One region of the Geobacillus sp. CCR genome, then DNA from elsewhere that is predicted to be linked to it. Evidence: a T-box and tRNA genes for the amino acid it is inferred to sense, from the RefSeq annotation. Region 1 holds a T-box; the other holds one or more tRNA genes.
What was found. The T-box of region 1 lies ahead of alaS (alanine--tRNA ligase). A T-box ahead of a tRNA ligase gene usually reads a tRNA of that ligase, here a tRNA-Ala.
Positions count from the first base shown of each region.

Region 2: it encodes a tRNA-Ala, which carries the amino acid that the T-box ahead of alaS (alanine--tRNA ligase) is inferred to sense. The anticodon was not compared.

Region 1 is NZ_JBREBQ010000002.1:150,607-153,976, forward strand. Features, by position in the region: gene alaS (alanine--tRNA ligase) at 1-1,315, opposite strand, end outside; T-box leader at 1,362-1,586, opposite strand; gene ACVBDQ_RS02045 (AI-2E family transporter) at 1,634-2,695, opposite strand; gene ACVBDQ_RS02050 (YrzQ family protein) at 2,814-2,948, opposite strand; gene ACVBDQ_RS02055 (hypothetical protein) at 2,960-3,151, opposite strand; gene ACVBDQ_RS02060 (PRC-barrel domain-containing protein) at 3,167-3,370, opposite strand, start outside.
Region 2 is NZ_JBREBQ010000041.1:17,643-21,012, reverse strand. Features, by position in the region: partial or broken rRNA gene ACVBDQ_RS15560 (23S ribosomal RNA) at 1-71, shown strand, start outside; rRNA gene rrf (5S ribosomal RNA) at 183-299, shown strand; tRNA gene ACVBDQ_RS15550 (tRNA-Val) at 308-383, shown strand; tRNA gene ACVBDQ_RS15545 (tRNA-Met) at 565-641, shown strand; tRNA gene ACVBDQ_RS15540 (tRNA-Asp) at 647-722, shown strand; tRNA gene ACVBDQ_RS15535 (tRNA-Phe) at 752-827, shown strand; tRNA gene ACVBDQ_RS15530 (tRNA-Thr) at 1,062-1,134, shown strand; tRNA gene ACVBDQ_RS15525 (tRNA-Lys) at 1,307-1,379, shown strand; tRNA gene ACVBDQ_RS15520 (tRNA-Gly) at 1,387-1,461, shown strand; tRNA gene ACVBDQ_RS15515 (tRNA-Leu) at 1,467-1,552, shown strand; tRNA gene ACVBDQ_RS15510 (tRNA-Arg) at 1,558-1,631, shown strand; tRNA gene ACVBDQ_RS15505 (tRNA-Pro) at 1,638-1,711, shown strand; tRNA gene ACVBDQ_RS15500 (tRNA-Ala) at 1,720-1,792, shown strand; tRNA gene ACVBDQ_RS15495 (tRNA-Met) at 1,810-1,886, shown strand; tRNA gene ACVBDQ_RS15490 (tRNA-Ile) at 1,892-1,968, shown strand; tRNA gene ACVBDQ_RS15485 (tRNA-Ser) at 1,988-2,078, shown strand; tRNA gene ACVBDQ_RS15480 (tRNA-Thr) at 2,435-2,510, shown strand; tRNA gene ACVBDQ_RS15475 (tRNA-His) at 2,518-2,590, shown strand; tRNA gene ACVBDQ_RS15470 (tRNA-Gly) at 2,762-2,832, shown strand; tRNA gene ACVBDQ_RS15465 (tRNA-Ile) at 2,839-2,912, shown strand; tRNA gene ACVBDQ_RS15460 (tRNA-Asn) at 3,122-3,196, shown strand; tRNA gene ACVBDQ_RS15455 (tRNA-Ser) at 3,204-3,296, shown strand; tRNA gene ACVBDQ_RS15450 (tRNA-Glu) at 3,301-3,370, shown strand, end outside.

The sequences.
Region 1 (3,370 bases):
CTTGCCGGGCCGCGCGCGCCCGTTCGCGTTGCCGCTCCATCTCGCGCTCAAATCCGGCATGGTCGACCGTCATGCCCGCTTCAGCGGCGTACTCTTCCGTCAGCTCGATCGGAAAGCCGTACGTATCATACAGGCGGAACGCTTCCTCGCCCGGAATGACGTCGCTTCCTTGCTCTTTCGCCTTTTCGATCACCTCCGCCAATATGGCGAGCCCTTCATGGAGCGTTTCATGGAACCGTTCTTCTTCCGTCCGGATGACGCGGGCGATGAAATCGGCTTTTTCTTTCACCTCCGGATAGTAGTCGTGCATAATCTCGCCGACGACCGGGACGAGTTCGTACATAAACGGACGGTCAATGCCGATATGTTTCGCATAGCGCACCGCGCGGCGGAGCAGGCGGCGCAGCACATAACCGCGGCCCTCATTTGACGGCAGCGCCCCGTCGCCGATCGCGAACGTCACGGCTCGAATATGGTCGGCGATCACCTTAAAGGCGACGTCTTTGTCCGGATCTTCGCCATACCGCTCGCCGGCGATCTGCTCGGTCGCGCGGATGATCGGCAGGAACAAGTCGGTTTCAAAGTTCGTCGGCACGTCTTGCAAAATCGAGCACATCCGCTCCAAGCCCATGCCGGTGTCGATGTTTTTCTTCGGCAGCGGCGTGTACGTGCCGTCCGGGTTATGGTTAAACTGCGAAAAGACAAGGTTCCATACTTCTAAATAGCGGTCATTTTCCCCGCCTGGGTACAGCTCCGGATCGTTCGGGTCGTTGCCGAACGCTTCGCCGCGGTCGTAAAAGATTTCCGTGTTCGGACCGCTCGGGCCTTCGCCGATGTCCCAGAAGTTGCCTTCAAGGCGAATGATCCGCTCTTCCGGCAAGCCGATTTCGTTGCGCCAAATGTTGTACGCTTCCTCGTCTTCCGGATGGACGGTGACGGACAACCGTTCCGGATCAAAACCGATCCATTTGTCGCTCGTCAAAAACTCCCATGCCCAATGGATCGCTTCCCGCTTGAAGTAATCGCCGATCGAAAAGTTGCCGAGCATTTCAAAAAACGTATGGTGGCGCGCCGTTTTCCCGACGTTTTCGATGTCGTTGGTGCGGATCGATTTTTGCGCGTTGCAAATGCGCGGGTTTTCCGGAACGATGCGCCCGTCAAAGTATTTTTTCAACGTCGCGACGCCGCTGTTGATCCACAACAGCGACGGGTCGTCGACCGGAATGAGCGATGCGCTCGGCTCAACCGCATGGCCTTTTTCTTGGAAAAACTCTAAAAACATGCGCCGCACTTGGGCGGATGTCAGCTTTTTCATGATGATCCTCCCCTTTCGCCTTTTATATAAAAAAACTCCCATCCCCTGCAGGGACGAGAGTTATGCTCGCGGTACCACCCTGTTTATGGGCAAAAAACGCCCATCACCTCTTTGGCCGTAACGCAGCCTTGCGTCAGGTTTTGCCTGCGCTCCGGATTAGCCTTCTGTTGCCCTTCATCTGGAATTTCTTTCAGCCGCGGAAATTCCTCTCTGTGCGCGAGCTCGCGCGTTAAGATGGACTGCAACATACTCGATCCGTCATCGCGTTATGTATTCGCTTTTTTCATTGAAAGATTATAGACAAGCAGAGAGCATTTGTCAATGCGAAGCATAATGCTCTTTCCAATGGGCGATGGCCACTTTCAGCACCGCCGCCGTCGGAACGGCGAGAATGAGGCCGAGCACGCCGGCGAGCTCGCCGCCGGCAAAGAGGGCGAGCATAATGACAAGCGGATGCATATGCACGCTTTTGCCGACGATCAACGGCGACAAGATGTTCCCTTCTAAAAACTGCAAGGTAAAAATGATGACAAGCACGATCACGACCATTTTCAGCGAGACGGTGGCAGCCAAAATGACCGCTGGAACGGCGCCGATCAGCGGGCCAAAATACGGGATGATGTTCGTCACGCCAATGACAAAGCCGAGCAACAGCGGATAATCCATGCCGGCAAGCCACAAGCCGAGCGCCGCTGCCAGACCGATCGCCGCACAGACGAACAGCTGGCCGCGAATGTAGCCGCCGAGCGATTCATCGACATCCTTCAAAAACGTCATCCCCGGCCCACGCCACCGCTTCGGTGTCATGTACCAAATCGCTTTTTTCAACACATCGATGTCTTTTAACATATAGAAGACGATAAACGGAATGATCAACAGCGTCGCCGCCGAACCGATGAACGATTTGGCGGCGTTGATCGCCATCGCGACGGCGGCCGCCGCTGCCTGCTCGATCTCGGCAAACATCGCTTCGATGCGCGTGTGCACCTCAAGCGGCCAATTCGACGTCTCGTCGTGGATGTGGCGCACCCATTGGCGGTATGTATTCATCAAAGACGGCAGCTGTTCATCCAGTTCACGCAACTGGGCGATGAATAGCGGCACGCCGCGGTACAAGCCGTAGCCGACCAAACCGAAAAACAACAAATAAATCAACAAAATGGCAAGGGCGCGCGGCATTCCTTTGCGATGGATGGATTCCACAAGCGGGTAGAGCAAATACGTAATAAACGACGCCAGCAAAAACGGCGTCAACACCGTTGCGATAAAATCAATGACCGGCCGCCAAACGTCTTTCATCCGAACGATCAAATAGATGATTGCCGTCATGAGCAGCCATTTTCCGATGCGAAAGAACGACAGCCATTGTTGCTCGCCCATCGCCACACCTCCTACCGTTTAGTGTAGGAGATGCGGCGGGAAATATGCCTTCACCGCTTTTAGCACTATTTGACAGCCACAAGGCGACGCCCCCGCGCAAAGGCGAGGGCGAGCGCCGTCAGCGGATCGCTTGCATCAAGCGGCGGCGCATCCTCCGCATCGTGCGACCGTTCATCCAATCGTTTCGTTGGGCGAGCTGATAAGCGGCGACGCCTAATCCGACTGCTAACAGCGACGTCATCATCCGGTTCATGCGTGTCCCCCCTAAAATTGGATCGTGCGTTCGTGGTCGTCAAACAAGTCGTCAAGAGAACTCAACGTTCCGTCTTCTTCCACTTGATGGGCGTGGATCATCCCTTTCGAGACGGACAGCTCAATAAAGCAATCCCAGCAGTAGTACTGGTTGACGCCGATTTTCCCTAAATTTTTTCGTTTGCAATTCGGGCAAATGAGCATGGACAGCCACTCTCCTTACATCGTTGTTTCCACGGTGACCACGCCTTCTCTGGCGGTGAACGGAGCGAGCTCCATTCGTTTCTTTCCTTCGGTCAAATCGGAAAAAAATCCCTCGCTGATCTCGTATCCGTCAATTTTGCCCAATTGCCCGTCAAAATATACGTCATCCAACAGTCCGATCGTTGTTCCGTCCGCGGCGACAACCATGCTGCCGGCGAG
Region 2 (3,370 bases), on a different contig from region 1:
CGATAGGTCCGAGGTGGAAGCGTGGCGACACGTGGAGCTGACGGATACTAATCGATCGAGGGCTTAACCAAGAAAAGCGCAGGCGAGCGGCTTCTTCCTGAGCACGGTTATCTAGTTTTGAGGGAATGAAAAAGTCTTGACAACAGGTCAACTTTCCTTATAATAAGACTTGTCCATTGTTGCCTAGTGGCTATGGCGGAGGGGAAACACCCGTTCCCATCCCGAACACGGAAGTTAAGCCCTCCAGCGCCGATGGTAGTTGGGGCCAGCGCCCCTGCAAGAGTAGGTCGCTGCTAGGCAATTTCGTGGAGGATTAGCTCAGCTGGGAGAGCACTTGCCTTACAAGCAAGGGGTCGGCGGTTCGATCCCGTCATCCTCCACCATCTTAATATAAAAGCTGACTTACTTTCTCATCATCGCGGGGTGGAGCAACGAGCCTTTGCTTCATCGAATTCGCTTCGAGTTGCCTCGACGCATCGAGCGTCTTTGAATCAGCTTGTAGAGGAAGAGGCAACGAACAACAACACTAAAAGCATTGTGAAAATCAACTTACTTTCTCATCATCGCGGGGTGGAGCAGTCCGGTAGCTCGTCGGGCTCATAACCCGAAGGTCGCAGGTTCAAATCCTGCCCCCGCAACCAAAATTGGTCCCGTAGTGTAGTGGTTAACATGCCTGCCTGTCACGCAGGAGATCGCGGGTTCGAGTCCCGTCGGGACCGCCATTGTTCCAAAATCACGAAAAATATGGTATGGCTCGGTAGCTCAGTCGGTAGAGCAAAGGACTGAAAATCCTTGTGTCGGCGGTTCGATTCCGTCCCGAGCCACCATTTTTATCATAGTTCCGAAAGAAGGTTCCCGCTTCATGCAAAGCTAAGTGGGAGTAGTTCACAGACATGTCAGATGTTCAAACCACCCCGGCTTAGTTCAATGGGTAGCGACGAACATTCGCATCGTCGAGTCTGTTGCGAGTTGCCTCGACGCACAAGGCTTCCTTGAATGAGCTTGAAGAGGAAGAGGCACAACCAGGCAGACAACATGAGTCACTAACTAATTTTAAATGTGCCGGCTTAGCTCAATTGGTAGAGCAACTGACTTGTAATCAGTAGGTTGCGGGTTCAAGTCCTGCAGCCGGCATTCTTATTCCTTAATAACCCCTTAAGCCATTAAGGCGGCAACCGCGAGCCATTAGCTCAGTAACGAGCGCTACATCTTCGAGTTCGCTTCGAGTTGTCCCGACGCATCTGACATCTTCGAATATGCTAGTAGAGGAAGGGACATCGTTGTCTCGGAGTGTTATTGAACCCATGAGCCATTAGCTCAGTAGGTAGAGCATCTGACTTTTAATCAGAGGGTCGGAGGTTCGAGTCCTCCATGGCTCATCGTCTTGCGGAAGTAGTTCAGCGGTAGAACACCACCTTGCCAAGGTGGGGGTCGCGGGTTCGAGCCCCGTCTTCCGCTCCACTTCCGCCGGGGTGGCGGAATTGGCAGACGCACAGGACTTAAAATCCTGGGGTAGGTAACTACCGTGCCGGTTCGAGTCCGGCCCTCGGCACTTGTGCGCTCGTAGCTCAATTGGATAGAGCATCTGACTACGGATCAGAAGGTTAGGGGTTCGAATCCTCTCGAGCGCGTTTTGTCGGGAAGTAGCTCAGCTTGGTAGAGCACACGGTTCGGGTCCGTGAGGTCGCAGGTTCAAATCCTGTCTTCCCGATTTATCATGGGGCCTTAGCTCAGCTGGGAGAGCGCCTGCTTTGCAAGCAGGAGGTCATCGGTTCGATCCCGATAGGCTCCACCTTTTGACTTAAATTTGGCGGTGTAGCTCAGCTGGCTAGAGCGTACGGTTCATACCCGTGAGGTCGGGGGTTCGATCCCCTCCACCGCCACCATTATCGGACCTTTAGCTCAGCTGGTTAGAGCAGACGGCTCATAACCGTCCGGTCGTAGGTTCGAGTCCTACAAGGTCCACCATTATTATTGTTGCTTTTTTGGAGGAGTACCCAAGTGGTTGAAGGGGTCGGTCTTGAAAACCGAGAGGCGCCGCAAGGCGCGCGGGGGTTCGAATCCCTCCTCCTCCGCCATGCACTTTAAAATCGTGCCGGCTTAGCTCAATTGGTAGAGACGAGCATTCGCATCGTCGAATCTGCTGCGAGTTGTCCCGACGCATCCCACTTCTTTGAATAAGCTTGCAGAGGAAGGGACACCGAGCATTTGACTTCCTCGAATTAGCTGGGAGAGGAAGAGGCACAACTAGGCAGACAACATGAGTCACTAGCTAATTTTAAATATGCCGGCTTAGCTCAATTGGTAGAGACGAGCATCGGCATCATCGAATTGGCTGCGAGTTGCCTCGACGCACTCAGCTTCCTCGAATCAGCTTGCAGAGGAAGAGGCACAACCAGGCAGACAACATGAGTCACTAGCTAATTTTAAATATGCCGGCTTAGCTCAATTGGTAGAGCAACTGACTTGTAATCAGTAGGTTGCGGGTTCAAGTCCTGCAGCCGGCACCAGAACGAGGCGACTATGGCGAAGTGGTTAACGCACCAGATTGTGGCTCTGGCATGCGTGGGTTCGATTCCCACTAGTCGCCCTTTTCATTATATTCTATATTTGCGGGTGTAGTTTAGTGGTAAAACCTCAGCCACGAGCATCTGCATCATCGAATCTGCTTCGAGTTGCCCCGACGCATCTGGCTTCTGTGAATCAGCTGGTAGAGGAAGGGGCATGGAAGCAGCGTGGCGGATGTTCAACTAAATGATATGCGGGTGTAGTTTAGTGGTAAAACCTCAGCCTTCCAAGCTGATGTCGTGGGTTCGATTCCCATCACCCGCTTTTTATGGGCCTATAGCTCAGCTGGTCAGAGCGCACGCCTGATAAGCGTGAGGTCGGTGGTTCAAGTCCACTTAGGCCCATTATTTTCCATTGAATATTTTTGGGTCATTCGCTATAATAATGGGCGAACAATGCCCCATCGTTCCACAGCAAAATCGGAGCGACGAGCTTCACATCTTCGAATTCGCTGCGAGTTGCCTCGACGCATCTCGCTTCCTTGAATTAGCTGGCAGAGGAAGAGGCAACGAGCACATTTGGAAGATGAGCATAACATATAGTTATTCATCATTCCGCAATAGCTCAGCGGTAGAGCAACCGGCTGTTAACCGGTAGGTCGTAGGTTCGAATCCTACTTGCGGAGCCATTTCTTTGGAGAAGTACCCAAGTGGCTGAAGGGGACGGTTTGCTAAACCGTTAGGTCGCAGTTTTGCGGCGCGCGGGTTCAAATCCCGCCTTCTCCGCCATAATGGCCCGTTGGTCAAGTGGTTAAGACACCGCCCTTTCACGGCGGTAACACGGGTTCGAATCCCGTACGGGT